Regions from separate parts of the Halomonas sp. MS1 genome, predicted to be linked through region 2. Evidence: predicted binding sites of a transcription regulator. Region 2 holds the regulator's gene; each other region holds the start of a gene.

Region 1 (7,725 bases), 1.2 Mb from region 2:
ATTATGCAGCTGCAGTAATTTGCCAACCATTACGGCCTGCGCTCTTTACTCGGTAAAGCGCCTTATCAGCAGCTTTATAGGCACTTGGAAAGGTGGCATCCCCTGCGGTAAAGCACACTGCCCCAATACTCAAGGTGACCCTTTCATTGTGCGGATGCGCGGGGTGTTTGAAATCAGCCTGCTCTAAAACAGACGTTAATTGATCACAGTAACCAATCAATAACGCGTCATCATCACAAGGCAATACTGCGGCAAACTCATCACCCCCTAATCGGTACAGTTTTGCCTCTGCTCCCAGTACATATTTCAACAGACTGGCTAGGCGCCGTAACAGTTGATCACCCTCTGGATGCCCCAGTGAATCGTTGTACTGCTTAAAGAAGTCGATATCGACCAAGATCAAAGCAAGCGCAGCCCCTTCTTTGGTAGCGACATCCTGATGCAGCGCACTGCGGTTACCTATCCCCGTCAGCGGATCACGCATCGCGTGCTGCATCCAGGCTATGGTTTGCTTAGTCGCACGCTCTGTACGCCGTAACTGACGCTCATGCATTACCCAAAACAGCAGCCCTAGTGCAAAAATCACCATGCTCGAATAGGTGAGAATCTGATTATATCGCCGGGTGCTTTCGGAAAACTCATTAATTGCCATACCACGCAGGTCGAGCTGGTTCATCTCAATGCTCGTTAAACAATCAATGGGGCCCAACAGTTCAGCTGCGGCATCAAACGGTGTCACGGTAGTTTCTGTAAGGCGCTCTGTTAGTAAATTGAGGGTTTGTAAACTCGGCTGGGTACAGCTGTACCTTTGACGATATACCTCGACATCAATTAGCCCGTAGGCAAGATCGAGATTAAGCCTAACCGTTTGTCGCTGTTCATCGTCAAAGGGCTGTTCGCCTAACAAATGTTGTTGGGCGAGCTGTAAATATGCCCGAGACCTGGTAGCCAATTGCTGCCCTGTCAAATTACCTGTTTGGCTGAAGTAAGCCTGTATTTCGGGATATACCCAGCGCGACTCATAAACAATCACCACCATCAATGCCATAAAACTCATGAGGCTCAATGATAACCACGTTACATAGCGGCGCTTCCTAGCGAAAGGAGCGGGTACTGGCAGTGGCACAGCAGGTGGAGAAGGCGGCGGCTCAATGATCACCAGCGGGCCTCAATACTTCGAATCATCCATATCCAGTCGTTGAATTCACGCAGGCTCTTGATATCACGCTGATCATTATAAGCCAGATCAACCAGCCGCAATGGCCCCCGCGAACGCAATGTCAGTGGCTCACCACTCTCTGCCGTGACCATTAACCACTTAGGATCATCCCAGCCACCTAACGTCACTTCGTAATCATCCCATGTCGTAAAGTGCAATGCGGGAGGAACTTCGCCAAACTGATTAATGAGGAAGCGACGGAATTCAAGTCCATGCATCTCTACTTCTCGGCCTTGAAAAGGATCAAACACTGGCGAGGTAATCGTAGATTGTTGACGCAATTCATTAAGAGAGAGTGCAGTGTTTTTTTCACCATTAATGACGCTTAATGCTTGAGCATAGACCGGCACTGATAGCCAGCTAAGTAATAGAAGAATACAGGCAACACTAGCTTTGGGATAATGATGAGCGCAACAGCGTATGGCAACGATTGAACTAGCAGCATTCATGGCAAATGGCTTCCTTGCGGTACAATGCCTTATTGTACAACTAGGTACTTTACCAGACGATTAATGCGAATACTCGAAAACATAGTTTTAATTAATAAAAAAGCCGACCCAACTGGGCCGGCAACAGGAAGCTCGCTGTTAAAAGCAAGCTCCCTCCCCTGACGACGGTCACCACAACGGCGTTAATGCTTTTTACGTTCATCCTTACGGAGGTGGTCGCGCACAATAAAGCCTACCCAACCAATCATAAAAGCAATCATTAACGCGACAGTAACTAGACCGAAAATAACAGCATCATCCCAATACATGGTGATCCCCTCCTGCCGTGATGTATGACACCATCCTAGTGCGTTAATCGCGGCAGGAAGCTGACCTGGGTCAAGCTTTTCAGCGGGGTTATTTGCGGCCCATCAGGAATTTGATATGGGTCAGTTTTTAACACTCAAAATACGCTGCAGCTTTAAAATACACTGTCAATTTTGAGCACGCCGAAGATTTAAGGCCTATGAAACTTAAAGTCTGTAAAACTTAAAGCCCCTAAAACTTGCTGCTAAAGCACTTTTCGATCTTCTACTTTGCTGTGTTCGGTTCCCGGCGGTAGAGGGTGGCCTTTCGCCAGCTCTGCACGGGTTGCATCACGCACCTCCAGCACGTTGACTTGATAGCGAAGCGTATGGCCTGCCAGCGGATGATTTGTATCGACCGTCACCATGTCCCCATCAACACTAACCACCGTGACAATTTGCGGGCCTGCTTCACCTTCTGTTTGGAAACGGCTACCGGGTTCAAGCGCTGCGCTGCCAAACGACCCACGACTCACCTGTTGCACCAAGTCTTCATTACGGATGCCGTAGGCATCAGCAGGCGCAAGCGTGACACGCAGCTCATCTCCAGCGGCTTTATCTTCCAGAGCACTCTCTAAACCGGGCAAAATATTATCGTGTCCATGGAGGTACTCTAAGGGCTTATCACGTGCGTTGGAGTCATCTAGCACGCGGGTACTGCCATCGCTAAGCACATCGCTTAACACGTAGTGTAAAGTGACTACTTGATGGGCTGTAATCGACATTGAAAACTCCTCTCCGGTAAGCTATCGGCTTTGTCATGGATATCAGGCCTAGTCTACCACTGAGCGGTTTTTAGCGGGCCTCGATGCAGACGTTTTCTTTCCTGGAGTGTTAACCAACATGCCCACCCCTACTCCCCAGCGCAGCTGGCTGGATGCGCTAGGTATTTACTGTCGTGCACCTGTTATCACCATGCTGTTTCTAGGTTTTTCAGCAGGCTTACCTTTTTTGCTGGTGTTTTCGACTCTCTCTGCATGGCTACGCAGTGACGGCGTTGAAGTGGCCGCCATTGGCTTCTTCGCCTGGATTGGCATGCTCTACTCAATCAAGTTTTTTTGGGCGCCTATCGTTGACCGACTTGCCCTGCCGATCTTAACCCGCACGCTTGGCCAGCGGCGTGGCTGGATGCTGCTTGCCCAGGGGATGATTGCGGCAGGGCTAATTGGCTTAGCGGGAGTCAGTCCCGTAGGCAACTTAGGCTGGGTAGCCGCCTTTGCGCTGCTGATAGCCTTTGGTTCGGCCACCCAGGATATCGCCATTGACGCGTATCGCATCGAATCCGCCGATGACGATGTACAAGCAGCGATGGCCTCTACTTACATTATCGGTTACCGCGGTGGGCTGTTAGCGGCAGGTGCCGGGGCGCTGTATGTGGCCTCAGCGATTTCCTGGAACGCAGCGTACCTCTGCATGGCCGCGCTTGTGGGCATTGGCGTGCTCACCGTGCTGATTCGACCTGAACCAAAGCGCGCATCGTTGACGGTTCAGCTCATTCACGAACCCAAGGTACGCGCCTTCATTCGTGCCAGCCGTGGACAACCGAAAGCTTTGCGACGTCTAGGTGCTTGGGTGATTGGTGCCATTGTGTGCCCTTTTACCGACTTCTTCCGCCGCTATGGGGTGAAGGCGTTGGGCATTTTAGTGTTTATCGCGGTGTTCCGAATTAGCGACCTTGCCATGGCCTCTATGGCAAATCCGCTGTATATCGATTTAGGCTTTTCACTGGCCACCATCGCCAACGTCACCAATATTTTTGGTATTGCCATGAGTATAACGGGGGGCATTCTTGGCGGCTTGCTGGTTGCTCGCTACGGCATTGGGCCACTGCTGATCATTGGCGCAGGCTTTGTCATGGTGACCAACCTGCTGTTTGCCGCGTTAGCGTTGATAGGTAACCAACTCCCCATGCTGGTCGTCACCATTATTGGCGATAATCTTGCCAATGGCTTAGCCAGCGCTGTCTTTATTGCGTTTCTTTCCAGCTTAACGTCGCGGGCTTATACCGCCACCCAATACGCACTGTTTTCGTCGCTAATGACGTTACCAGGGAAGTTTCTGAGCGGTTTTGGCGGGCTGGTTGTTACGGCTCAGGGATACGCCACTTTCTTCATAGTGGCCACTCTGCTCGGTTTACCCGCCATTCTGCTAGCCATCTGGATCAGCCGGGATAAGCAGTTGGTGCCTACCCCAGTGATCGCAGAGGCAAAATAAAGCTAGCGGTGATCCGCCAACCACGCCAGCGCGCCTGGCGTGGTGCGCCACTGGTCACGCATCAATGTACGATACTGCCACGCTTCCGCACGGGAGCCGGGATCGACCTGACCATCCGCGTGAGGCATTGAAGGCCGCGGGTTCTCGGCACATAACAGCTCTATCGCATGACGATTATGAGCGACCACATCCGCCAGCGCTGCTTCAGCGGCATCGTGCTTTTCCAATCGATACAGCGCCAGTGTACGGCCCATTAATAACCCCAACTCTAAAGAGCCATCATCTTTTTGGGGCTCATCAGTGAGCGCTAACGCTTCTTCATTGCGGTCATCACGCAGCAATTGATCAAGTACTAACTCTCTTAAGCCAAGACTATCTTCCTGGTCTATGGCTAGCAGCTCTTCAGCCAACTCGCGGGAGTGCTGGCGCGCGCCGCGCTCCATGCCCACCACCAGCGCAAGGCCGGTGCGCAGTAGCATGGCGTTATCGGCATCGTCCCAACACAGGCTGCCGTCACCGGCTGCACGGGCCTGCTCAAGCCAGCGAGAAAGGCGCAGTGCCAGCGGTTCCAGCAAGCTCGGTGCCATCCACGGCAGGCTACCAAAGCGGCTGGTCAGTGCTAACGTTACATCTTGCACTACCTGGGGGGCATCCAACCATTCTGGGTGAGCACATAGCTCAGACATCCACTCTATCGCGTTGCCCCAGGGGTCATCGCGAAAGCCCAAGGCGACCTCTTCATCGACCATGACCTGAAACTGTTCGTGCCAAGCCGCAAACAGGGTTTCTTCACGAGCAGTGGTGGTGTAGTGCAACCTACCGGAATCGGCATCTTGCTCAATGGTAAGCTTCGGTGCGATAGGAAGCGCAGCCAACAGCGCCTGCAGCGATACCAGCGGCGTCGCCATATCTTCTTCGGCGCTCAACAACTGGTCGGCCAAAGTGGCACCAGGATTTTCAGCCAGCGCTGCCAGGAATTCGAGCTGCTCTTCATCCAAGTCGCCCTGGCGAACCAAGCGGCGGTACCAGAAGTTAGCACGCTCTTTGGCCTCTTCCTCATGACCTTCATGCAGCAGCAACATGGCTTCAATGTAGGCTAGCGTCGGTGAATCCGGTAGCGCCTGCTGGGCTTTCACGAACGCAGCGCGGGCGCTGTCTAAGTCGTCGTTATCTAGGTGCATTAGGCACAACCGCTCAAGCGCCACGCCACGCAAAAACAGCGGGCCGCGCTCCATAACGTCATCAAGCAGGTCAGCACGCTTGCGGGTAAAACCGCGCTCTTGATAGATATCTAACAGAATTTCAAACGCAGGCTCAGCCTGCTCCGGCAGCCGCGACCAATCACTGCCGTCGAACAGTGACTCAAGAATCTGCATTGAACGACCGGTTTGACCGCTTTCAGCAGCAATTAGCCCGGCTTCTAATAACGCCTGGGCAGGTGCTTGCTGGCTTTCCAGCGCCGCTTTTAGCGTTGCGCCTTTCCACTCACGCAGGGAAAGCATCCACATCATCTGCTCAGGGATATCCGTGGGGAAGTCAACGCGGTAGCAGCACTGTTTGAATTTACGTCCTGAATCACACCAGCAAGGTTCGTTGCGCCCTGGGGTAGCCAACGGTTCGTTCGCAAAATTAAGCCGCTCTAGCGGCGTTTGCGACCATAAAATAGGCGCAAGCGCCTGGGCAGTTGCCACATCGCCATTAAACGAATCTGCGCCTTCGTCACGTACCCAGGTCATAAAATCGGGGTAGTGTTCCTGTTTCCTAATTGCCGAGAGTGCCCCAGAGGCAAATCCCAGCAGTTGATCGACCCATACCGCCAGCATTGCCGTCTCCACTGTCTTCAAAACGCTATTGAAAAGCGCAATAGTCTAGCATGACAGGCGGCGCTCCCGCAGCGGCAATTAGTTAGCGACTACGCGCCCAGGCTAGCAGTGGCTCGGTGCGGCTATGCATATCAAGACGCGCTTGCAGACGTACTAAGTTCCAGTAGTGCCCATTCAGTGCCCGGGAGAGCAGCAAGGTATCCGCAGGTGGTTGCAGTCGATCCATGGCAGCCCACACTTTGGGCGTTAGTTCGCGCAGGCGGCGGTGTACCCGCACATCGCTGAAGTCCTGCTCACCAAGGCAGAATAGTGGTGACACGCACTCGGCGGACTCTCGATAAAGTGCCAGCGGCGCGCCCTGCCCCTGGCGGCCGCCCATTTTCATTAACGCATCATCCATTGCCATCGGGTCTTGCGCCAAGGTGGCATCTAATAACTGCATCATGGCTTTTAGACGCGCTTCGGGCACAGGTATCACTGCACCAAAATCGTAGATGATCAGGCGACCTTCAGCATCCGCTGCGAAGTTACCGGCGTGGGGATCGGCATGCAGCTCACCGTAGGTAAACAGCTCCTCGGTAATCCAATCAGCCAACGCCACGGCCACTTTCTGACGAGTGCCATCATCGGTGCTTTCTAAATCCCGCAGCGGTGTACCGTCTACAAAGCGCATAGCAAGGACATGTTGGCCAGATAACTCAAACAGTGGTTCGGGTATGACCAACTGAGGATTATCCTGATACCGCTCGCGATAGCGAGCCAGCGCTCGTGCTTCGGCGTGATAATCCAGCTCTTCACGCAGCCCTGCCGCTAACTCTTCAAACAACGCATCCAAACGCGCTTGAGGCACTTTGAACCAGCGGCCCAAGCTCATGATCCGTTTGACCTGCTTAAGATCGCTTTCCAACACATCCGCAAGCCCAGGGTACTGCACTTTCAGCACCACTGTTTCACCTGTATGGGTGACCGCTTTATGCACCTGTCCCATGGAAGCACTGGCAAACGGACGCTCTTCTATATCGCTAAAGTACTGATCAATATCGCCATATTGCAGCACCAACGCTTCACGGATACGCGGCCAAGGCATTGGCTCTGCTTGACGCTGCAAGCGAGCAAGCTCATTTGCCAGGTCTGGGGGCAGCAGATCATCCCACTGGGACATAATCTGCGCCAGTTTCATGGCCGGGCCTTTTAACTCCGAAAGCCCTTCAAACAGCGCTTCACCTAGCGCCCGCCAATCCGCTTGACCACCTAGACGAGTTTTCAGCAGCGCCCCGCCCGTGCGGGCACCCAGACCCAATAAACGTCGTGTTCTGCCGCGTTCGCGCATGGAAATCGCCTCATTAATTGCTTTTTGACAGCTTACTTAATTTGTTAATTTTATACAAAAACTATACAAAGAAATAAATCCATCCATTTACAAAACAACTCACTCGCCATCTAACACACAAGCTAGACGCTAACCTGTTGCGGGTTCTGCTAAGATGGCAACTTGTTGTTATCTGACAGGGCTAGACACTGTATGCGCTTGATTATCGCCGAGAAACCCAGCCTTGCACGGGCCATAGCCGACGCACTGCCCGGCAGCGCAAAACGCCAGGATGGCGCTATGATTTGCGGCGACACCACCGTCACTTGGTGCCTAGGCCACTTGCTAGAACAAGCCCCCCCCGAAG
Region 2 (7,725 bases):
CAGGGGTAGTCGTTACTACCCTCATGGGATGAATCCACGGGTTTATCTTGGGTGGACGTGGTGAGTCTTGTTAGAATGCCCGCTGCTTCTTCTACCATCGGCAGTGCCTACACCATGCTACAACCTGACTATTTTGACCCCGCAGCGCCTGATTCTGTTTCTGTTAACAGCCCTGCTGTTAATAGCGCACAGACACCATCCGAGCATCACGCCGCTAAACAAAAGCGTGAATTTAATAAGCTACAAAAGCGCTTACGGCGAGAGGTTGGCAACGCCATCATTGATTATCAAATGATTGGTGAAGGTGACAAGGTGATGGTGTGCCTGTCTGGCGGCAAAGATAGCTATACGATGCTGGAGATACTGCTTAACCTGCAGCGCAACGCGCCGGTTAACTTCTCTCTGGTCGCCGTCAATATGGATCAAAAACAGCCAGGCTTTCCGGAGCATGTGTTGCCCCAGTACCTAGATAAAGTGGGGGTTGAATACCACATTCTAGAGCGTGACACCTACTCGGTGGTGAAAGAGAAAACCCCAGAAGGAAAAACGACCTGCGCGCTCTGCTCACGACTAAGACGTGGCTCGCTCTATGGGTTTGCCGAGGAAATTGGGGCAACGAAGATTGCCCTAGGGCATCATCGTGAAGATATTTTAGAAACGTTATTTCTTAACATGTTCTTTGGTGGCACTTTGAAAGCAATGCCTCCCAAGCTGTTATCTGACGATGGCAAGAATATTGTCATTCGCCCCCTTGCCTACTGCAAAGAGGCTGATATTGCAGAGTTTTCTCGGCTAATGGAATTCCCTATTATTCCCTGCAACTTATGTGGCTCTCAGCCCAATCTCCAGCGTCAAGTTGTCAAAGATATGTTGGCTGAGTGGGATAAAAAACATCCAGGACGTCTAGAAAGCATGTTTAAAGCGGTGACCAATGTAGCGCCTTCCCAGCTAGCAGACCGCGGTTTATTTGACTTTGCTGGCCTTGAAGCCAAACAAGCGGCGTTGATGGAAGGGCGTATTCAGGCGCTTAGCGTGGACTAGCCGACTGTTCTTCCTCTTCAGCTAGCGTGATGAGGCGCCGCATATCTAAAATATTAACCTCGCGCCCTGAAACAGCCACCACCTCTTGCTGTTGAAAGCGGCTAAGAATACGGCTGACCGTCTCTACCGCCAAGCCTAAGTAATTGCCGATGTCGGCGCGGGACATGGAGAGTCTGAAGCTATAAGGCGAGTATCCACGTCGACGAAAACGGTCTGAAAGGGTGACTAAAAAGCTGGCTAGTCGTTGATCGGCCGTCTTACGCGATAGCAAGCGCATCATGCGCCGGTCATCCCGCAATTCTTTGCTCATGCTCCGATAAAGCTGGCCACGTAGTTCGGGCAGTTCTTCGGAAAGCAGGTCCAAGCGATCAAATGGAATTTCACATACCGTTGTGGTTTCCAGTGCAATGACGCTACCGGGGTAGTGCTCTTCATCAATTCCGTCCAATCCCACTAGTTCGCTGGGAAGGTAGAAATTTGTCAGCTGATCATTGCCGTTCCCTTCGCTGGTCACCTGTTTCAGGCTGCCTGAGCGGACGGCATACACACTGGTGAAGTGATCGCCCTGGCGAAACAGGGGCTCGCCTTTTTTGAGCGGTGCGCGGCGGCGAATGATGGCATCAAACTGGCCCATATCCTCAAGCTCTAAGGCAAGCGGCAGGCACAGCGAGCTTAGGCTACAGGTCTGACAGCGCGCCTCTTGCAGCAGTGAGCGTCGTTGGCTGGCGGGTTGTGGCATATCATTCTCCCTTTCTCGTTAGCCATCATAGGCCCAGAGGCAAGACGTCTCAAGAAGCTTATACAATCTTAGAGTAGCGTTTAGTAGGCTGGTCAGCTAGGCGAGCATCAAAGGCCATTGCCAAATGGCGAATCAGCAGCCGTCCAGTGGGGGTGGCGCTAATAACTTGCTGATGGCGAGTGATTAAGCCGTCTTGCTCAGCTGTCTTCAATTGCTCAATTGCGGTGGAAAAATAATCACTAGCATCGATGTGCCAACGCTTTCCAACTGCCGCTAGATCAATGTGCATGTCGCACATTAGCCGTTCAATCACGTCTCTTCGTATTAGGTCGTCCTTATTTAACCTTAATCCTTTGACGGTTGCCAGCTTACCTTGATCTAAGGCTGCTTCATATTGGCCAAGCTGGGTCGGGTTTTGTGCGTAAACGTCGTCAACCCGTGATATAGCGGATACGCCTAAGCCAACTAAATCGCACTGTGCATGGCTAGAGTAGCCCTGAAAATTGCGTTGTAAGGTACCGTTGCGCTGTGCAATCGCTAGGCTATCGTCAGGTCGTGCAAAGTGATCCATGCCAATATGCACATAGCCTGCGTTAGTCAGCATTTCTATGGTGGTGTGCAAAATAGCCAGCTTTTCATCGGCGCTGGGAAGATCCGTTTCGTTAATGCGTCGCTGTGGCGCAAAGCGGGTGGGCATGTGCGCATAATTAAAGACGGACAGCCGTGCCGGGTTGAGCTCGATGACTTGGCTTAGCGTCTCGGCAAAGCTTTTTTCGGTTTGAAATGGCAGCCCATAAATCAAATCAAGATTGAGTGAGCGAAAACCAAGACGGTGTGCTTCTTCCATCAACGTTTCGGTGAGCACCCGGGGTTGTACGCGGTTGATAGCTTTTTGTACCTGCAGGTTTAAATCCTGTACGCCAAGGCTTAGCCGATTAAAGCCGAGCGACTGTAGATGGCGTAACGTAAATACGTCTGCTTCACGAGGATCTATTTCAATAGCGTAATCGCGATCGGCTGAGCTAGATAAACCAAAACGGGCATCTAGGCGGTCAATCAGGTCCCCCATCTGTGCCAAGGTTAGAAATGTGGGCGTACCACCGCCCCAGTGTAACTGTTGCACCGGGCGTGAAGTGTCTAAATGGCGGGCAGTGAGCACCATTTCCCGATCTAGCCGAGAAAGGTAAGGTTCTGCAAGGGCGGTATTCTTCGTTGCGATTTTATTGCAAGCACAGTAGAAGCAAATTTTTCGACAAAAGGGCACATGCACATACAGTGATAGCGGACGGTGGCTCTCGTTACTGCGCGCTAGCGCCTGAGTAAAGTCATCGGCGCTGAACTGATCATGAAACGCGAGAGCTGTTGGGTAGGATGTGTAACGTGGGCCACTTTTGTCATAGCGACGCAGTAGCGCTTCATCCCAGGCATTAGCCCCAGACATTTCCTTGTTGGTAGGTGAGAAGGCAGCAGTGGCATGAACAGGCATGGCGAGCGCTCCGAAGTGAGAAGTAAACAAAAGGAGTGACTGAGCGCCGTCGCTCAGTGTTCTCTCGGCATGCTACGTCGGTGTCACTTGGAATGCGTTGAGCTATATCAAGCTATCGGAGGGTCTGGCTAATGCGCTGTTAGGGAGATAAGCGTCCATAGTTGCCAAAGGGCGAAACTGATAATCGACAGTGCGGCGACGCTGCGAGTGGCAGGGTGGCGAATTAAATGGCTTAACTGCTGTGCTGCAAGTCCTGTTGCCAGCAGGGCAGGGAGTGTACCCAGGCCAAAAGCACCCATTAGAAGCGCGCCATCGAGTGGGTCTGCAATCGCTAAGCTCCAGGCTAGCATGGAGTAAACCAGACCACAGGGCAGCCAGCCCCACAGTGTCCCTAGGGCGAAGGCTTGAGGAAGATGCACGACAGGCATCAGGCGTCTTCCCACTGGCTCTATATAACGCCAAAGGTGCCTTCCCACCGCTTCTACTTTCAGCAGTCCTTTCCACCAGTTGGCGATATAGAGCGCCATTAAGATGAGCATCAATGCGGCGAAAGCCTGCAGTGCAACACGTGCAGACGGAGAAAGTGAGATAAGTGTGCCAAGTGCAGCAACAATGGCACCCGCCACCATATAGCTGAGAATGCGTCCGGCGTTATAGCTAATCAGCAGCCCACCCATGCGGGCAGGGTGTCGCATGCTAGGCGGTACGGCAAAGGTCAGCGCGCTCATAATGCCGCCACACATGCCGATACAGTGGGCGCCGCCCATTAAGCCAAATACAAACGCGGCTAGCAGGGGTGGTAAATCAAGTCCCGTCGGATTCATGCAGGTGGCTCTTGGTTATCTTGAGAAGAAGAGCCGCTTTTTTTACGCGCTGCACGCTGCTCGGGAGTCAGGTCATTCTCATCATCATCGAATAGAATGCGGTGGGCTGGGCCTTCCAAATCGTCAAACTGGTCGTGTTTCACGGCCCAGAAAAACGCCCACACCGCGAGGCCCAGAAGAGTGAGTGAAAGGGGTATCAGTAAGTATAAAATCGTCATGCCGTCACCGGTGTTGATAGGGCAATCTGAGGGGCGGGCGGGGTACGCCAGCGAGTGAGACGTAGCGCGTTACCTACCACAATCAGGGAGCTTAGCGACATGCCAATCGCAGCGAGCCAGGGGGGAATTAACCCCATTGCTGCTAAAGGCAGTGCTGAAAAATTGTAGCAAACTGACCACATCATATTTTGGCGCATAATGCGGCGTGTGGCGCAGGAAATATCAATCGCCTCAAAAATACGCATTAGGCGTGGACTGAGCAATATCGCGTCGGCGCGGGTACGGGCAAGGTCTGTGGCGCCATTCATAGCAATGGCAACGTCAGCGCCAGCTAATACCGGCACATCATTGATACCATCACCAATCATTACGACACGCTCACCGCTGGCTTGTAACTCACGCAATCGCTCCAGCTTGCCCTCAGGCGATTTGCCAGCGTGCCACGTGGTAATATTGAGCTGTTCTGCCAAGCTTCCTACCGCTTCTTGCGTGTCACCAGAAAGTAGCTCTACATCCAACCCGCGGGCTTGAAGTGCGGCAACGGTTTGGGCCGCATCTTCGCGAATGCCATCGTGCAGCTTGAACCAAGCACGTGGTGCGTTGTTTTCACTGAGTAACAGCCACTGACCGGCGCCTGGCTGGGGCAGTGCGGTTGTCGTCGCAAAAGCGGGTTTACCTAATCGCCATGTTGCGCCGTTCAAAGTGCCTTCCAGCCCGCTTCCGGTCACACTTTTGAGGTTGCATGCCTGCAGAGTGGCATCTCTAAATGGGCGGAAAGCCCTAGCAATGGGGTGTTCAGAGTGTGCTTCTAGCGCCGCTGCGATGGCTTGAGCATGCTCTGCACTAAGTGGCGTATCGCTGTGGGCGGGATGCTGTTGGTCAATAGGATGCGTTTGGGTCAGCTGCATTTCGCCGCGAGTCAGCGTACCGGTCTTATCAAAAATCACCCGAGTGACGTTGGAGAGTGATTCGATCGCGTCAGCACGTGTAATGAGTACGCCTCGCTGGCGCAACTGGCCATGTCCTGCTGTCAGCGCAGTGGGGGTGGCCAGTGCCAGTGCACAAGGGCAAGTGACTACTAATACCGAGAGTAGTACCCATAGCATGCGAGATGGATCAATAAACCACCATGCTACTGTGACACAGGCGGTAACGATCAGCAGCCGTAATACAAACAGGTGCGCCATACGCGCCGCCATCTGGGCAAGTCGTGGGCGACTTGCAAAGGCGCGATCGGTTAAGTCGACAATACCGGCCACTCTGGCGCTATTGCCAGCATGGGTTACCTTTATGGTGAGCGGGTTTTCCATGTTTTGGCTGCCACCCACCACGCTTTCGCCTACCCGTCGAGTCACTGGCAAATACTCACCGGTCAGCATCGACTCATCAAGGCTGGATTCGCCGTCTTCGATAATGCCATCAGCGGGAACGCCATGACCGGGCTTGATGAGCACGCGGTCGCCTTCTTTAAGTTCACTGGCAGGTAGAATGCGTTCACTGCCATCAGCTTCAAGGCGAATAGCGGACACTGGCAAAACGCCGCTCAGCGCATTGCCGCTGTGGCCGCTGCGCCGCCTGGCCCTACCTTCTACATAACGGCCAAATAGCAAGAAAAAGGTAAACATGGCGACCGAGTCGAAATAAACATCGCCAACGTTAAACAGCACTGCATAGCTGCTCGCCAAATAGGCGCCGCCAATGGCTAGCGAGACCGGCACATCCATGCCAAGAACGCCGGTTTTCAGATCACGCAATGCGTTACGGAAAAAAGGTTGCGCTGAGAAAAATACCACGGGCGTGGCTAGGGCAAACGATAGCCAGTGAAACAGAGCATAAAAGTCTTCGCTAAGCTCACCAGGCCCCGATACATAAATGGGAATGGAGAACATCATGACCTGCATCATCCCGACGGCTGCGACAATCAGACGGCGCACATTCATGCGTTCTTCATGTTGCAAGCGTGTTTGGGCTTGGTCAGGTTCATAGGGCTGCGCATCGTAGCCAATGGCCGCTAGTTCAGCGAACAGCTGTGAAAGGTTGATGGCGGTGGGGTCCCAGCTCACCCGTAGGCGATGATGGGTAAGGTTAACCGCGCTAGAAGTAACGCCATCAAGTGCATTCAAACGATGTTCAATGAGCCAGGCGCAGGCTGCACAGGTGATACCGTCTATTGCGAGTGTGGCGCGTACTTGTCCTTCGTCACCCTCTGGGTGAACAAACTGCGCTTGTAGCCCTGGGTCATCAAATACCGACCAGGTTTCTGCTTTGGCAGCTTGGCGCTCGTCAGGGCGCTCTGGCATTTCTGTGCGATAGCGATAATAGCTCTCCAAACCGCCATCAACGATGGCGTGGGCGACGGCTTCGCAACCTGGGCAGCATAGTGGTTTGGATGTGTCGTCAATGCTAATTCGCCACGGTGCCCCTTCGGGCACCGGGTTGCCGCAGTGGTAGCAGCTAAGGGCGGTCGTGGTCATTCGTTCTCCGAGCGCCCGCCAGGTAGTAGTGCAATGGTGTTTTCGTTAGGAAAGCGTGCTTCTCCAATAAGGCGCCATGCTGATTCATCGCCTTGCTCTGGCTGCAGCTGTAGATACCAGCGATAGCGCAGATTGTCAGGTCCTTGAGTGATGTAGCGACCTTCGCGCACATGCTCTAGTACAAACGACTGGTCACGATCGTCTTCGGTGGGAAAAATAAGATCTAGATAGAGCTTGTCTGGGCGAGCATCGCCAGCAAGATCAACAACAATATCGCTGGTCAGCGGATCAATGCGTAACTCGGCACTTAAATTTAAAGTGCGCGCTTGCTCTTGCTTGGCGAATACCATGTTAATGGCTTTGCCGTGCTCGTAGTAATCTTCTTGTACCACCATACCGTCATAGCTTTTGATCGACATAACCGCAAAGGTCGTGCTGACAATAATGGAGGAGAACAGCAAGCCTAACAAAAACCATGGCCAGAACTGTTTGTACCACGGCGTAATCGTAGGGTCTGACATAACGCATTTATCTCCTGGCGTTACCTAAGAAGCGGGCTTCACGCTCCTGACGGATTTGCTCATCTTGTTGTGCTTGCAGCACAAAAGTAATGGGGTGACTGGGCTGGCTTAGGTCTTGAGGGTTCGCCAGTACGGTGATGACCTGAATGCGAGACTCGCCTGCCGGCACGCTAATCGACGCGCTATCTAACGTTAAGCTGGGTAGGCCTAACACACTGATTTGGTAAGTGTGTGGCGCGTTATCAAGGTTGCGTACCGTGAGACTGTAAACATTGCTGATTTGCCCTTCTCGGGTCATTTGATACAGCTGCGTGCGCTCACGCTCGGCGTCGAAACTAAGTGGTATGCGGTCGTTAACCGCCCAGGCAAACGCAACGACCATAATAATCAGCGCGGCAAAGTAGCCCAGCAGTCGAGGCCGT
Region 3 (7,725 bases), 1.8 Mb from region 2:
GGCAAACGTCAACGCCGAGGCCGGTGTCCCCGGATCAACGGCTACCGATGCCGTCCTCTGAGGATAGGATACCTCCACCGACTGCACGCCGGGCAGCTTCTCCAAGGCTTCCCTGACATGATCCGCACAGCGGTCACAGGTCATGCCGCTCACGTTGAGTTCAATCATCACGTTTCTCCGAGTCTTCATTAGTAAAGCCGGCATCCTGCTTCCGCTTGTGGTATCGCGCGTAGAGAGGTAAGCCGATGACGATGGCCAGGACGGCAAACAGCAGGTAATCGAGATAGCCTGCCAACGCGGCCAGGCCCGCCGTACCGAATAGCACCAGGGCGATTGGCCCGGCGCAACACAGCACCATCAACCCGGTGCCAAGCACGACGCTTATAAATTTCTGCGAATCTTTCACGCTTATTCCTTCACCGTGACGGACAAGCTCGTAAACAACTCACCCGATGACCGCGATGTGCAGCTGCTTGATGTCACTCAGGGGGCGTATTCCTTGATTTGATAGAGCCGTTGTCACAACAGGCGTCGAACTGCTTCTTACGCCAAATCGCATAAATGGTCAGGCCGATGAAGAAGGCCAGGGCCGGCAATAACACAACGTCGAGATAGCCCGTCAGCGCCGCCAGGCCCACCGTGCCAAGCAGGATCACCAGGATCGGCGTAAAGCAGCACAATGCCACCAGGACGGTGCCGATCACGCTCACGCGCAGCAGGGTCTTGGGATTCTTCATGATCACTCTCGATCCGCTTGCGAGGATGTCGGGGTTGATGGATACCCAGCGTTGGTGGTGGCCTCGGTCAATGCCTCCACCGACGTTCGGGCGTCGTCAAAGGTGACCACGGCCTCGAGATCCGCGTAGCTCACGTCGACTTGCGAGACGCCGTCCACCTTGTTGAGGGCGGCCTTGACGGTGATCGGGCAGGCGGCACAGGTCATGCCCGGCACCGACAGCTTCACGGTCTGCAAGGCCGCTAAGGCGGGCGTGCTGAGCAGGGCGAGTAGCGCGATGAAGGCGAAACGAGCTTTCATGGTAGATCTCCTTTTAATAGAACAAGGGCAAGACGTAGGGGAATACCAGGGCGATTAGCACCAGCAGCGATACGAGCCAGAAGATCGCCTTGTAGCCCGTCCTGACCCGTGGCACGGCACACACCTCTCCCGGCTGGCACTTTTCCACTGGCCGAAAGACGCGACGCCAGGCGAAGAACATCGCCACCAGCGCGACGCCGATAAAGAGCGGGCGATAGGGCTCCAGCGACGCCAGATTGCTGATCCAGGCGCCGGAAACGCCCAGCGTGATCAGAACCAGCGGGCCGAGGCAACACGCCGAGGCCAGGAGGGCCGCGACTCCTCCGGCGGCCAGGGGCCCTCGCCCCGTTTTAGGTGTCCGCATTGACGATTCTCCTTTCGGGATGGGGGGAGCTACGATAAGGTTACTTCCGTAGCTTGGTACGGAGTCAAGCATCATGAAGAGACATGCAGATAAAGTGGCGGACACCATGACCATTGGCGGCCTGGCCAAGGCGGCCGGCGTCAATGTCGAGACAATCCGCTATTACCAGCGACGAGGGCTATTATCGGAGCCCGAACGACCTCCCGGAGGTATTCGACGCTATAGTGCCGCCGATATCGACAGGTTGACGTTCGTGAAAACGGCGCAGCAGCTGGGCTTTAGTCTGGATGAGATCAGTGACCTACTTCGGCTGGAAGATGGTGCCCACTGTCAAGAAGCCAGTGCTCTCGCAGAGCACAAGTTAGGGGACGTTCGCGAGAAGATCGACAGGCTTGAAAGAATTGAGAAGGTGCTGAGCGAAATGGTCGACCGATGCCATGCACAACAAGGCAATATCACTTGCCCGCTAATTGCGTCATTGCATGAAGGGCTCAGAGAAGCAGAAGACCCAAGGGAGTAAATCACCTTCAGTTCGTAGAAAACAACGCGGTCAAAGAGTCGCAATCATCTATGGACCATGTCGACAAGGAAAGTTTGCATGACCAGCTTGCCTGACAACATCCTGCACCTTCCCGAGTACCACGTCCTAGCCACCAAGATGGAAGAGCATGATCTCCACTACCAGGTCGAAGCTCCTGAGCCTCTAGCTTGCGAGGAATGCGGCGTTGAGAGTGAGTTTGTCAGGTTCGGCAAGCGCGATGTGGCCTATCGCGACCTACCCATCCACGGAAGGCGGGTCACCCTCTGGGTGGTCCGTCGCCGCTACACCTGCCGGGCGTGTGGAAGGACGTTCCGGCCAGCTCTTCCGGAAATGGTAGACGATCACCGCATGACGCGGAGGCTTTACAACCACGTCGAGAAGGAAGCCTTCAATCACCCCTACGCCTACGTGGCTGATACCACGGGCCTCGACGAGAAGACTGTCCGCGAGATATTCAAGAAGAAGGCTGAGTTCCTGGCAGCCTGGCATCGTTTCGAGACACCCCGCTGCCTGGGGATCGACGAGCTGTACCTGAACCGCCGCTACCGCTGCATCCTGACCAACCTGGAGGAGCGTACCCTACTGGACCTGCTGCCCGGTCGCCAGCAGGACGCGGTGACGAGGCGCCTCATGAGCATGACCGAGCGCCACCAGGTCGAGATCGTCAGCATGGATATGTGGAAACCCTACCGCCGTGCTGTCCAGGCGGTACTGCCGCAGGCTCGCATTGTGGTCGATAAGTTCCATGTGGTGCGGATGGCCAACGAAGCCCTGGAGAAGGTGCGTAAGGGACTCAGGAAGGATCTGAAGCCAAACCAGCGGCGGACCCTCAAGGGCGATAGGAAGATCCTGCTGAAGCGTGCCCACGACGTTTCAGATCGCGAGCGGCTTATCATGGAGACATGGACAGGGGCCTTCCCTCAGCTCCTGGCGGCCTACGAGCACAAGGAGCGGTTCTACCACATCTGGGACAGCACCACCCGGCGTGATGCCGAAAAGGCGCTGGCCCGCTGGATTGACGACATTCCACAGGGGCAGAAAGAGGTGTGGAAGGATCTCGTCAGCGCCGTCAGCGGATGGCGCGAGGAGGTGCTGGCCTACTTCGAAACCGACACCCCAATCACCAACGCCTTCACGGAGTCGATCAATCGGCTGGCCAAGGACAAGAACCGCGATGGCCGGGGCTACTCATTCGAGGTGATGCGGGCCCGGATGCTCTACACCACCAAGCACAAGAAGAAGGTGCCGCAGATCAAGGAATCCCCCTTCCTGGGCAAGGCCACCATGACCTACAGCATGGGTCTTCCCGAGCCTGAGAAAAACTACGGCGTCGATCTATCAACCTTCTGGGAGAGTTAAGGGTTCGAAGGAGCAAGGGGGCTCCATCTACCACTTAATCCGGATACCCGCTTTTTCGAGCGGTGGCCGGCATTCGGTTCAGGGCGGCACTAAAACCTGCTACGGCGGATGTGGCGGTGGCGTCGTCCATTTTTGCGAGGACCAGATAGCCACTGCTAAGCTCTACCAAGGTGCCTACCGCGGACGCGTTATTCTTACCTTTGATCAGATCGCCTTCCCAGTGGCCGGGCATTTCACGCTTACTGACCTCGGGCGGACGTAAGTGAATGCTGACCATGTCAGGGATCTGTCCACGTCGATCCACTTCGCCACGGCGAGGCTTGCGTGTGGTTTTACCTTGTCGCAAGCAGTGAATCAGTTCCTTGCGAAGGTGGCCAACAGGCAAGGCATAAATGGCCGTGTAGATGGTCTCTCGGCAGACGTAGGCATCGCGCAAATTAGGTAGTTTCATCGTCTTGAGCTTGCCGCTAATTTGTTCGGGAGACAAGCGTCGCCGCAACATATGCACGATGAGATCAAACCGCTCGGTGCCTGGCAAAAGCTTACGCGCAGGACGACAGACCTCTCGACGCTTTTCTCGCTGACGTTGGGCATACCGGGCGCAGTAACCGTTCTGGGCCATTTGGTTACGGCGTATTTCACGAGAGATGGTTGAAGGAGCTCGCCCCAGGAGCTGGGCAATATGCCGAAGGCTCATCCCTTGGGCTTGACCCACTTGGATGCTGGCACGTTCTTCAATACTGAGTTCGAGGTAAGACATGGGACAACACCTTAGCGAAATGCTCAGGTGTTGCACTCAGTTTCTGCGGCCAAGGTTAATAAACAACTAAGAGGTTCATAACGGTGACAACGACCCACTCCAGCGCTCGCGCTTATGGTTGCAAACAGGAGAGTACATATGTCCGTTTGGCTTGTAGATCGTTGACCTGCTCGTGCACATGGGCCTTAGGTGAACGTAAACCTGCTGACTTCGCGATAAGAGATTGACGCGTTTACAGAGCAGGAACATGTCGATACGATTTCCCAGGGATATCTGGGCTATGAACGTATTGGCGGCTATGAAGAGCTTCATGAGCACCTGGGAGTTAGCGTTTCAGACCCTAATGCGACCACCTATCGCCCTGTGCTGGCAATTTTTGCCACTGCGTTACTCATCGATTTTTCTGCCAGTTGGGAGGTTCAGTGCATAATATTCACTGCACGCGTGCTAGAGTATGCCGTAGCCACAGCGATCATACCCCCGGGTCTGCAAAAGCTGCAGGGCGTAGCGAGCTTTAGCGCCATGTTTCTCAACTATGACCTGCACGCCCAGCGCCAAGTCCCCTTCAGTTACGTTTACCTTCACGCCTAGATACTTCCGAAGCTACTAATTGCTGGCCGATACGCTTATCTGGCTGGCTGCGCCACTGGCGCTATTCGTTGGCACCGTGTGACAGGTTCTGTCTTTAAAGCGATATACCTCGATAAACGTGAGCTCAAGTGCGCCTGTGTCGGCAACAGTAATACCCATTAAGCTTTGTATCGCTCACCGAAAACCTAATGATGATGGGAATGAGGCTATGGATACCGCTTGGGTAATTATCGCCTACTTTTTGCGAGGCGCTTGATCAGGATCATATTTCCCTCCGATGCTGTTCAGGTTGCGTTCAGACAAATCATCCATGCTGTTATTGGGGTTATTTATTTGATTTTTCCCAAACCAACGGCCTTAACTGCTGTTGGCTCTTTGGGCGAGTTACTGAGGTGATTATGAGTAACAGTACAAGTAGTCGTTTGCTGATGTTGTGGGTGCCACTTGCTGGGTTTGTCATTTGGGCGGGATACCTGATTGGAACCGAGCACCGTCTCCACCTATTTCAGTTCTTACCTTTCCTCTTTTTGGCAGCATGCCCACTGATGCATATTTTCATGCATAAACACCACGGCGGTCATAAGAACAAAATAGACAAGGACTGAACCACTCTATATATACATGTACGCGCCTGGGAGAAAGACCATGAAAACGACACAACAAGAGCACCGCTTGGGTGTTTCCAAAAACACACTGGTGACTCGGAATTTAAAAATCAAGCCTAGTAAATCCAAACGCATTGAAGAAGCGCTGTCAGATATCGACCGACTCTATGGAATGGATAAGGTGGTCTACAACGAGAAAAACCGAAATATCAGCCTTGCTTACGATGCGCTGAGGCTCTGCATCGATGACGTTGAAAAAATTCTCAAGCTCCATGACATACAGGTCAGCGCTGATCGGTGGAACCGCTTTAAGAAGGAGTATTACCGTTTCGTCGATCAGAACGTTAAAGACAACGCTAAACAGGAACCTTGGAGCTGTCATTAATAGTCATAACGGCTACATGACACAACCAGGAGCAAGACTAGCTAGTTTAGGGTAAGAGCTGCTTGCCTGTGGCCTCGCAAAATCAGACCTTCCGTTAGTCATTTGCCATGTGGCTGCACATAGGTTCTATATTTAATTTATATAGCATCAAAAAACACCGCACAGGAGTCCTCGGCAGTTATTGCTGCTGTGGTTGCCGTTAATACAAGGAGTCGCTTTCATGGTTGGGCAGGATAGAACGCCACAATATAAAGAAAACAGTCTTTCGTTGGTCGGTGCCGTTGCATTAGGCACCGGCGTGATGATTGGGGCCGGTATTTTTGCGCTAACCGGCCAAATGGCCGAAATGACTGGTCGGCTATTTCCTCTAGCCTTTCTGGCCGCTGCCGTCATTGTCTCTTTCAGCGCTTATTCTTACGTTAAAATGTCCAATACCTTCCCATCAGCAGGTGGGATTGGCATGTATTTACAGAAAGCGTATGGCCCGACGCTTCCCACCGCCTTTCATGCCCTCCTGATGTATTTTTCCATGGTGATCGCACAGAGTTTTTTGGCGAGAACGTTTGGTTCCTACACGCTTGAGTTGTTTGACCTGGGGGATCGTTCACTATTTGTGCCCCTACTCGGGGTTGGTTTACTGCTAATAGCCTTTTTGATCAATTTATCCGCCAACCGCTTGATCGAGACCGTCGCCTCGGTGCTCGGATTTATCAAAATAGGTGGCATTATAGTGTTTGGTATTGTCGGCGTGTTTATTGCCGACTCCATCGAAATGGGTGCTGGCAACGATGCACCTACGCCTACGATAACGGGCTTTTTAGGTGCTACGGCGCTCGGCATACTGGCATTTAAAGGCTTCACGACGATTACCAATAGTGGTTCGGAGCTTAAAGATCCTAAGCGGAATCTTGGCAAAGCTATCACGATCTCGATTGCGCTATGCGTGGTGATCTATGCCCTTGTCGGTTTTGCCGTTGCCAGCAACCTATCTTTGCCTGAAATTATCGAAACCCAAGACTACTCCCTGGCCGCCGCTGCCCGTCCCGCACTGGGTGAAGCGGCAGTTGCGTTTACCGTCATTCTCGCCATGTTGGCAACGGCGGGCGGTATCATCGCCAGCGTCTTTGCCGTTTCACGCATGCTCGCCATGCTGACAGAAATGAAGCTGGTTCCTCACCGCCATTTCCACATGCCCGGCAGTGTACAAAAGCATACACTGGTGTACACCATCGTATTTGGCTTAGTGCTCACCGCTTTTTTTGACCTGAGCCGCATCGCAGCATTAGGCATCATTTTCTACCTGATCATGGATATGGCCATCCACTGGGGTGTGCTTCGTCATCTCAAGGACAGAGTGGGGGCTAATCCTGTTATTCCTAGCATTGCCATACTACTAGATGCTGTCGTGTTAATCGGCTTTTTATGGGTAAAAGCCATCTCGGACCCCATGGTGCTCATCGTTGCTGGCGTAGTAATGGCTACTCTTTTACTCGGCGAATGGATTTTCCTATCCAAACGCGACGCTTCAAACGATAGCGAGCACTCTCACACTCATTAACGTTAATAGCGTTATAGGAGGTACCAAATGGACGTTAGAACCTTTGGTGAATTGATCGATTGGACCCGTCAGTTACACGAGCATCTTGCAGCTTGCCTTGCTCATTGCGCCGATATACACGAAGAAGAGCGCGCTCGCATGTTGCTCAATTACTTAGCTGCACAGGAAGCGGAAATGCAGCGCGTTGTGGCGCGCTTTGAACAGACTGCTGACGCGAAAGCATTAAAAACCTACGTTTATGACTATTTGGAGCATAAACCTATCCGTACGCATCGTACCTGCGATGCGCCCTATTCCACGCTAAGTGTTGACGACATTTGCCGAGAGGTTTTTGATTTCCATGAACAAACGATAAACCTTTATCGAACCCTCGTTGGCAAAGCGGAAATTCCTGAGGCTAAAGAGCTCTTAGATTCCCTTTTAGCACTTGAAGAGCACGAAGCCATGCGCCTTGTTCGCCAAACGGGGAGAATGAACGATGTCTGAAGACCATAACGAGACAAAGGTGAAAGACCCTGTTTGTGGC
Region 4 (7,725 bases), 470 kb from region 2:
CCATGGTCCAATGGCCAGAATTATGCACGCGTGGAGCCATCTCATTAGCCAGTAGGCTGCCATCCCGCGTTTGGAACAGCTCCAGCGCCATCACGCCCACATAATCCAACTCATCCAACAGCATGCGAATGTAGCTGTCGGCTGTCTCTTGAACGCTGGTAGCTAAATCCGGCAGCGGCGCAACGGAATAGCGCAAAATGCCATCTACGTGTTGATTTTCCGCCATGGGATAAAACACCACATCCCCATCACGACCGCGCACGGCAATCATCGAGACTTCCCGTACAAAATCAACAAACGCTTCAACGATCAGTTGACGGTGACCAATGCTCTTCCATGCCTCTTCAGCCTGCTCCGGCGCTTTCAGCACCGCTTGCCCTTTACCGTCATACCCCTCTGTCACTGACTTGGCGACCACGGGGCAGCCCAGCTCATTGGCTGCCGCTTCAAGCTGTTCGGCACTCTCAACGACGCGGTAGGCAGGTGTCGGAATACCCAAGCGATCAAATAGGGCTTTCTCTTCAACACGGTTTTGGCAAACGGCAATCGCCCGGCTTCCTGGGTAAACGGGTTTGTGCTGTTCAATTTGCTCAACCAGCGCTACGGGCAGATGCTCAAACTCGTAGGTTACTACATCGACCTTATCGAGAAATTCCGCCAAATGCTGGTTGTTAGGATCGATAACCACGTCGCCAATGCCCGCACTCGGGTTGCCGGTCGTGTCTAAAAAGGTGAAGCGGTTACCTAGCGGGTAGCCAGCCAATGCCAGCATACGACCAAGCTGGCCTGCACCGAGCACACCAATATTTTTAGCGATGCCAGCGCTTTTCGAGCTACCAGAACTTTTCGAGATACCAGAATTCATGGCCGGGATTCCTTAGTTCGCTTCCGCATCGGGGCGAGGGTCTGGGTTATCCAGCACCATTTGAGTTTGCTCAGCGCGGAAAGCCTCGACCGCTTCACGCACGCTGGTGTCTTGCAAACCGACAATCTGTGCTGCCAACAAGCCTGCATTGGTCGCGCCTGCTTTACCAATCGCCAGTGTGCCAACAGCGATGCCACCGGGCATCTGCGCAATTGAAAGCAATGAATCCAAGCCTTTAAGCGCTTTGGATTCCACTGGCACGCCCAGCACTGGCAACGCCGTTTGGGAAGCCACCATGCCGGGCAAATGGGCAGCACCGCCCGCTCCCGCCACAATTACTTGCAAGCCACGTTCAGCGGCACTTTTAGCATAGTCAAACAACAAGTCAGGGGTACGATGAGCGGAGACGACGCGGGTCTCATAAGGGACGCCCAGCCGCTCTAACATCGCCACCGCGTGTTCCATGACGGGCCAATCAGATTTCGACCCCATGATCACGCCCACTTTGGGTGCGCTGTTCGACATGCAAAAACTCCTCGGCCAAAGGGCCTACTAAAGCAATCAAGCGTTTAATGTGCCGTGTGCCGCAAGCGGCTCACCAGGAAATTAGAAGGCGCATAGTCTACCAGAGCTAGTCGCTTAGAGCGCGTTTGTAAATAGATCGAAATTTTAATCAAAGTAGCATTGAAAAGCGCGCGACTTGGCGGCATTGTGTGTTTGTCATTTCAGACTGATGGAGTCCCATGAGTACGGCATACTCAACTGCTCACGCAGAAACGCTAGATCCTCCGCGAAGCAGCCCTGACCTCGATGTCAGGGATTTAGAAAAACGTACGCGCCTAATGCGTATCATTACCCGCCTGATCGCCGTATCAGATCTGGGAAGCCGCGAAATAGCCCGCCGGGCTGGGCTTCCAGTACAAAAGATCAGCGACCTGCTCGCCGGAAGGCTAGAGCACCTAGATATTGATGAACTCAATGTCTTGCGTCGCACGTTAGAGCTGGAGACGCCATAGCAATAGTTGCTACCTAACGTAATCATTCATCCCCTTTGTTTGCTAACAGGCTTGCCCGCTGGGCAGGCCTGTTTTTGTTTCAAAACAGCCAATTAGCGCTCCAGGATTAAGGGAGCATTAAGAAACCCTCGCTAACCCATTGACACGTATCAATTTTTTATAATACCAAAGGCGTAACCTTAGCGTATCCAGATCATTCGCTGTGAAACAACGGCTTGTTTCTATCAGCAACATCTTTATCAGCTAAGGAGGCGTTATGGACGCCGTTCGTCGGTCGTTGCTAGGCCAGTTGGCCCGACTAAGCGCGGGCGCTGCGCTAGTGCCGCTATCCAGTCTTGCTCAAGCTGGCATTAATCAGCAGCCTGCCCGCCGCGAGGGCGACCCTAGCAAACGCTACGGTATGCTAATCGACCTTCGCCAATGCATCGGCTGCCAAGCCTGCACGGTGTCGTGCCATATCGAGAATGCTGCACCGCTTGGCCAGTTTCGAACTACCGTCTCTCAGTACGAAGTGCAACACCAAGAAAGTGGTGAACTAGCAACGTTTATGCTGCCGCGGCTATGTAACCATTGCGAAAATCCGCCCTGTGTGCCGGTTTGTCCCGTTGAGGCGACCTATCAACAGCAAGATGGCATCGTTGTCGTAGATAGCGGCCGCTGCGTCGGCTGTGCTTACTGCGTCAACGCCTGCCCCTACGATGCCCGCTTTATTAACGAGCGCACTCAAACTGCCGACAAATGCACCTTCTGTGCCCACCGTTTAGAAGCAGGGCTACTGCCTGCCTGCGTTGAAAGCTGTGTGGGTGGTGCCCGCATTATTGGCGATATGCGCAACCCAGACAGCCAAATCAGCCGTCTAATCAACGAGCATCGCGACGCGCTCATGGTGCTTCAGCCAGAAAAAAACACCCTTCCCCAAGTGTTCTATTTAGGTATGGACGAACGATTCACTACACGCCCCATGGCAGAACCCGTGGCGCTTGAAGTGCTTGACCCCCACGGCCAGGAGATGGGCTATGAATTCCACCATTGAACTACTCGCCCCACGCTATGACATCGCCTGGTATCCCTGGGCAGTTCAGTACTTTTTTATGATCGCGGTCTCCTACGCCAGCCTTTGGCTGGCGGCACCCGCACTGGTGTTTGGCAAGCAATCCTGGTTGCCTACAGCACGTCTGGCAATGATCGCCTGCGTCAGCACAACGTTAGTCGCACCGGTGGCCTTATTGGCAGATCTACATCAGCCACTGCGCTTTTGGCATTTCTACGCTTACGCCAATACGCATTCGTGGATGTCGATTGGCAGTGTGGTACTGCCGCTGTATCTGATCAGCGTTTTAGGCTTCGCCTGGCTGGCTTGGCGACCCGCGCTTCAGGCCCGGCAACAGGCAACTGGGCTAAGCGGGTTGATCGCCAAGTGGCTGAGCATGGGCAGTGGTGTGACACCCAAAGCGCTGGTGGCTCTGGTGGGATTAGCCGCCCTGGTACTCTCAAGCGGCATTATGCTCTACACCGGAGCGGAGTTAGCTATCGTCAAAGCCCGCCCGTTATGGAACACCATTTGGCTACCGCCCATGCTGGTAGCGAGCGGATTTATTGCCGCCGCTGGGCTAATACTGGTCCTCAACCGCGTGAGCAGAATCTGCGCGCCCGATGCCACCCGGCAGATGCTTTATGTCCTGTTAGCCTTCTGTGCGCTAGCGGGGCTTATCGCGCTCAGCTGGCTGTTAGATGGCTTGAATGCCCACGTTGGCTCAGTGGCGGCGGCACTGGAATCTGTCCGTTTCAGCCCCTCTTGGCGTAACACCGCACTTTGGGGTGGCCTTACCGGCGTAGCCCTATTCGTCAGCGTGGTATTTCTGTTAACACGTTCGGCTCAGCGCCAGCTAGCACTGTTTGCCTGGGCATGGTTGCTAGGGCTAGTGGCTATTCACATGGGCTGGATGTTCCGTTGGGTAGTGCTGATGGATGTTCAACATGTGGCTCGTAACAGCGCAGGTTTCCATCACTACGGTATCCCTGCTGGCTCTTCCGGCATCTTAGGTATTGTCGGCACTTTCGGGCTGTGGCTGGCGGCCATTTTACTGATCGAGCTATTTATTCCATGGCGACAGGCCCAACAAGGTAGCCAGCTACCAGGTAACGACCAAGCTGCATCTCGCGCCCCACTCACTGCTAACAAAGGAGCGCCTAGTCATGGCTAAGTCTGCTCAAGATCCCTCACGCCGTCGCTTTCTAAAAGGTGCAGCTGCCGCTGGTGGTGCCGCTACCTTTGCAGTGGGCTACGCCGACCCGTTGGCCAAAATGGCCAACGGCGTTACCGGCAGCGCAGGTGAAAAACCGCAGCATAATATTCATGGCAATTCGTTAACGCCTGAATATCGTGTCGATTTAGCGACCGGCGAACTAACCCTCGCCCCCGATCAACGGGTTGCTTTTACTATTTGCTACGGCTGCACCACCCAGTGTGGAGTGCGCGTGCGAGTCGATGACACGCGCGGCGAAGTGCTGCGAGTAGCTGGCAACCCCTATCATCCACTTTCTGCCGATGACCATTTGCCAATGCGCTCACCGGTAGCGGATGCACTGCGCAGCGTGAGTGCTTATCAAGAACACGGGCAAGTTAACCGCTCCACCGCGTGCGCCCGTGGCAACGCGATGATGAGCCAGATCACCAACCCGTTCCGTATTGATCACTGCCTTAAACGGGTCGGTGAACGAGGCAGTCGCGAGTGGCAAAAAATATCGTTTGAGCAACTTATCGAGGAAATTTGCGAAGGGGGCGACCTGTTCGGTGAAGGGCAAGTAGACGGCCTACGCGACATTCGCGACCACGACACACTGATTGACCCCGACAACCCTGAGTACGGCCCCAAAGCTAATCAGTTGATGGTCATGGAAGCCACCGACTACGGGCGCTCAGATTTGCTTAAACGCTTCACCTTGAACGCTTTCGCGACCCGCAACTATGGCCACCATGGCGCATACTGTGGCCTAGCGTTCCGCATGGGCTCTGGAGCAGTGATGAACAACATCGTCACTAATGCTCACGTAAAGCCAGATATACAGAACGCACGCTTTATCATGTATATCGGCTGCGCACCCAGCCAGGCAGGCAACCCGTTTAAACGCCAGGGCCGCTTGCTTGCACAGGCGCGCGCCGCCGGCACGCTGGAATATGTGGTAGTGGACCCCGCGTTGAACGCTGCGACTTCCCATGCCGCGGACAACAACCGCTGGGTGCCGATCCGTCCTGGCACCGATAGCGCCTTTGCCATGGCAATTATTCAGTGGCTACTGGATAACGACGGTTATGCCAAGGAATTTCTTGAACTACCCGGTCAAGCCGCCGCCGATGCAGCGGGAGAAACCACTCACTCCAACGCCACCCATTTAGTGATTGATACCTTCGAGCACCCGCGCCGAGGCTACTTTTTGCGCGCCAGTGACCTTGGCTTTGCCGAGCCAGGTAGCGATGCCGACCTACCCGTCGTGGTGTCAGGGGGCGACCTCGCACTCAGTGAAGAGGTAATGACCGCCGACCTGTTTGCCGAACGCCCAGTGGAGCTTGCCGACGGCACCACCGTCACCGTCAAAACCAGCCTAGCGCTGCTGCGTGAATCAGCCAATCAGTACGACCTGGACAGCTACGCTGAACATTGCGGTATTCCCAAAGCAACAATCATCGAGCTGGCTCAACGTTATGCTAGCCATGGCAGAAAAGCCGCCGTTAACTGCCACGGCGGCATGATGTCAGGCAATGGCTTTTACGCCGCGTTTGGCGTGCAAATGCTTAACCTGCTGGCTGGCAACTACAATATGAAAGGCGGTAGCGCAGTGGGCGGTGGAACTTATAGCGGCACCGGCGAAGGCCCCCGCTACGACCTCGCCAACTTCCCTGGCAAACGTGGGCCCCAAGGCGTATTCCTCTCTCGCTCACGTTTTCCTTATGAGAAATCATCGGAGTACCAGCGCAAGCTCGCGACAGGCGAAAACCCCTATCCCGCGAAAGCGCCCTGGCGTTCATTGGCACCGCCAACGCTCACCGAGCACTTACCTTCCGCATTGGATGGCTACCCCTACCCGATCAAAGCGGTGATTGGCTGTATGGCTAATCCAATTTATGGTCAAGCGGGCCTGAAAGGGGTAATTGTCGATAAGCTGAAAGACCCCAAACGGTTGGGCCTATTTGTGGCCATCGATGGGTTTATCAATGAAACCAATCGCTATGCCGACTACATTGTGCCTGATTCGGTGATGTACGAAGTCTGGGGCTTTGCAGGCTCCTGGAAAGGCACGCTGGGTAAACTCTCCACCGCTTGCTGGCCAGTCATTGAGCCCCGCCAGCAAAAAACCGCCGAAGGTGAGCCTGTCTCTATGGACAGCTTCTTTATCGCCGTTGCTAAACGGCTAGGGCTGCCGGGCTTCGGCGACAACGCCATTCCCGATGCCGACGGCAATCTTCACCCGCTCAACCGCGCTGAAGATTATTACCTACGGGCGGCCGCCAATATTGCCTTTCAAGATGAACCGCTGCCAGAAGCGAACGCTGCGGACATTACTCACGGCGGCATTACCCCGCTACTGCCCAAACTCGAACGTACACTGAAAGCCGACGAACGCGGCCGCGTTGCCTACCTTTACGCCCGGGGTGGGCGTTTCGAAGAGGCAAGCGAACACTTTGTCGGCGATCACCTGAAACATCAGTGGAAAAAAACGCTGTGCGTTTACAACGAAGCAGTGGGCACCAGCATTGATACCACTAACGGGTTACCCAATAGCGGCGTGCCCTGTCACAAGTTGCCACAGCTCGCCAACAAGCAACCCATGCGTGAGGTATTTTCAGAGCAGGAGTGGCCACTACTAGCGTTTTCATTCAAGTCCAACCTGATGAACTCTTACGCCATTGGTAACGAGCGGCTAAGAATGATCAAGCCGTATAACCCTGTGCAAATGCACCGCCAAGATGCCGAACGCTTCGGCATCCAGCATGGCGACACCATCCGCATTGAAAGCCCAGGAGGCAGCATAGTTGGGCTTGCGCTGGTGAGCGAAAGCGTTGTGCCCGGCGCACTGGGTATTGAACACGGCTACGGGCACAAAGATTTAGGTGCCACGCCACACGTCATTGACGGTCAATCCCAGCCAGATATGCCCTGGATGCGCGCCGGTATCAATATCAACGACCTAGGCTTTCAAGACCCTACGCGCGAGATAGGCGGCACCTGGCTTGAACCGATTAGCGGCGCCAGCGTGCGCCAAGGCCTACCCGTGAGAGTAAGCCGCGTATAAACCGGCTGGGGTAGTGATGCTACAGCGTGATCACTACCCCACCCAAGGCGATGACGATCACCACAATCCACGCCGGTAGCTTCCAGACGGTCAGCAGTAAAAAGCCCGTCAGCGCCAAAACAAATTCATAAGGCCCGATAATCGCGCTGGTCCATACCGGCTGATAAAGCGCCGCGCCTAAAATACCCACCACTGCCGCGTTAGCGCCGCGCATCAACGCCTGAGCGCTCTGCCAGCGGCGAAAATGATTCCAAAAGGGCAACACGCCCACCAACAGTAAAAAGCCAGGAATAAAGATCGCCAACAACGCCAGCAGCGCGCCAACCACGCCATTCATACCGGGTAGTAGCGCGCCTAAGTAGGCAGCAAAGGTGAATAACGGCCCTGGCACCGCCTGGGCAGCCCCATAGCCTGCCAAAAACTCATCTGCGCTAACCCAGCCGGATTGCACCACTTCCGCTTCCAGCAGCGGCAGCACCACATGCCCACCGCCAAATACCAGCGCACCAGAACGATAAAACGCATCTGCCACCGTTAGCCACCCAGCGCTGC

What was found. Region 2 encodes FNR, which switches genes on or off when oxygen is low (the NO sensors DNR and NnrR bind a similar motif). Its sites were predicted from a motif close to TTGATNTANATCAA; they were not measured.
Region 1: the regulator FNR is predicted to act here: its motif matches at 2,087-2,100, upstream of ccoM (cytochrome c oxidase subunit CcoM).
Region 3: the regulator FNR is predicted to act here: its motif matches at 4,904-4,917, upstream of NF683_RS15360 (DUF2933 domain-containing protein).
Region 4: the regulator FNR is predicted to act here: its motif matches at 2,021-2,034, upstream of dsrO (sulfate reduction electron transfer complex DsrMKJOP subunit DsrO).

Annotation. Positions count from the first base shown of each region.
Region 1 covers NZ_CP098926.1:4,021,875-4,029,599, forward strand. Annotated here, with positions in the region: gene NF683_RS18610 (GGDEF domain-containing protein) at 2-1,057, opposite strand; gene NF683_RS18615 (hypothetical protein) at 1,156-1,668, opposite strand; gene ccoM (cytochrome c oxidase subunit CcoM) at 1,851-1,976, opposite strand; gene NF683_RS18620 (FKBP-type peptidyl-prolyl cis-trans isomerase) at 2,219-2,737, opposite strand; gene NF683_RS18625 (AmpG family muropeptide MFS transporter) at 2,856-4,226, shown strand; gene NF683_RS18630 (SEC-C domain-containing protein) at 4,229-6,049, opposite strand; gene NF683_RS18635 (ABC1 kinase family protein) at 6,132-7,379, opposite strand; gene NF683_RS18640 (DNA topoisomerase III) at 7,572-7,725, shown strand, end outside.
Region 2 covers NZ_CP098926.1:548,379-556,103, reverse strand. Annotated here, with positions in the region: gene NF683_RS02730 (3'-5' exonuclease family protein) at 1-9, shown strand, start outside; gene ttcA (tRNA 2-thiocytidine(32) synthetase TtcA) at 76-1,041, shown strand; gene fnr (fumarate/nitrate reduction transcriptional regulator Fnr) at 1,028-1,780, opposite strand; gene hemN (oxygen-independent coproporphyrinogen III oxidase) at 1,839-3,266, opposite strand; gene NF683_RS02710 (sulfite exporter TauE/SafE family protein) at 3,395-4,090, opposite strand; gene ccoS (cbb3-type cytochrome oxidase assembly protein CcoS) at 4,087-4,308, opposite strand; gene NF683_RS02700 (heavy metal translocating P-type ATPase) at 4,305-6,782, opposite strand; gene NF683_RS02695 (FixH family protein) at 6,779-7,303, opposite strand; gene ccoG (cytochrome c oxidase accessory protein CcoG) at 7,311-7,725, opposite strand, start outside.
Region 3 covers NZ_CP098926.1:3,349,405-3,357,129, reverse strand. Annotated here, with positions in the region: gene merA (mercury(II) reductase) at 1-168, opposite strand, end outside; gene merF (mercury resistance system transport protein MerF) at 161-406, opposite strand; gene merF (mercury resistance system transport protein MerF) at 480-737, opposite strand; gene merP (mercury resistance system periplasmic binding protein MerP) at 740-1,036, opposite strand; gene merT (mercuric ion transporter MerT) at 1,050-1,400, opposite strand; gene merR (Hg(II)-responsive transcriptional regulator) at 1,474-1,920, shown strand; gene NF683_RS15370 (ISL3 family transposase) at 1,999-3,300, shown strand; partial or broken gene NF683_RS15365 (IS30 family transposase) at 3,350-4,060, opposite strand; gene NF683_RS15360 (DUF2933 domain-containing protein) at 5,050-5,256, shown strand; gene NF683_RS15355 (hypothetical protein) at 5,297-5,641, shown strand; gene NF683_RS15350 (APC family permease) at 5,862-7,199, shown strand; gene NF683_RS15345 (hypothetical protein) at 7,227-7,685, shown strand; gene NF683_RS15340 (heavy metal translocating P-type ATPase) at 7,678-7,725, shown strand, end outside.
Region 4 covers NZ_CP098926.1:80,112-87,836, forward strand. Annotated here, with positions in the region: gene NF683_RS00375 (5-(carboxyamino)imidazole ribonucleotide synthase) at 1-865, opposite strand, end outside; gene purE (5-(carboxyamino)imidazole ribonucleotide mutase) at 878-1,390, opposite strand; gene NF683_RS00385 (XRE family transcriptional regulator) at 1,609-1,881, shown strand; gene dsrO (sulfate reduction electron transfer complex DsrMKJOP subunit DsrO) at 2,138-2,914, shown strand; gene nrfD (NrfD/PsrC family molybdoenzyme membrane anchor subunit) at 2,898-4,085, shown strand; gene NF683_RS00400 (molybdopterin dinucleotide binding domain-containing protein) at 4,078-7,173, shown strand; gene chrA (chromate efflux transporter) at 7,193-7,725, opposite strand, start outside.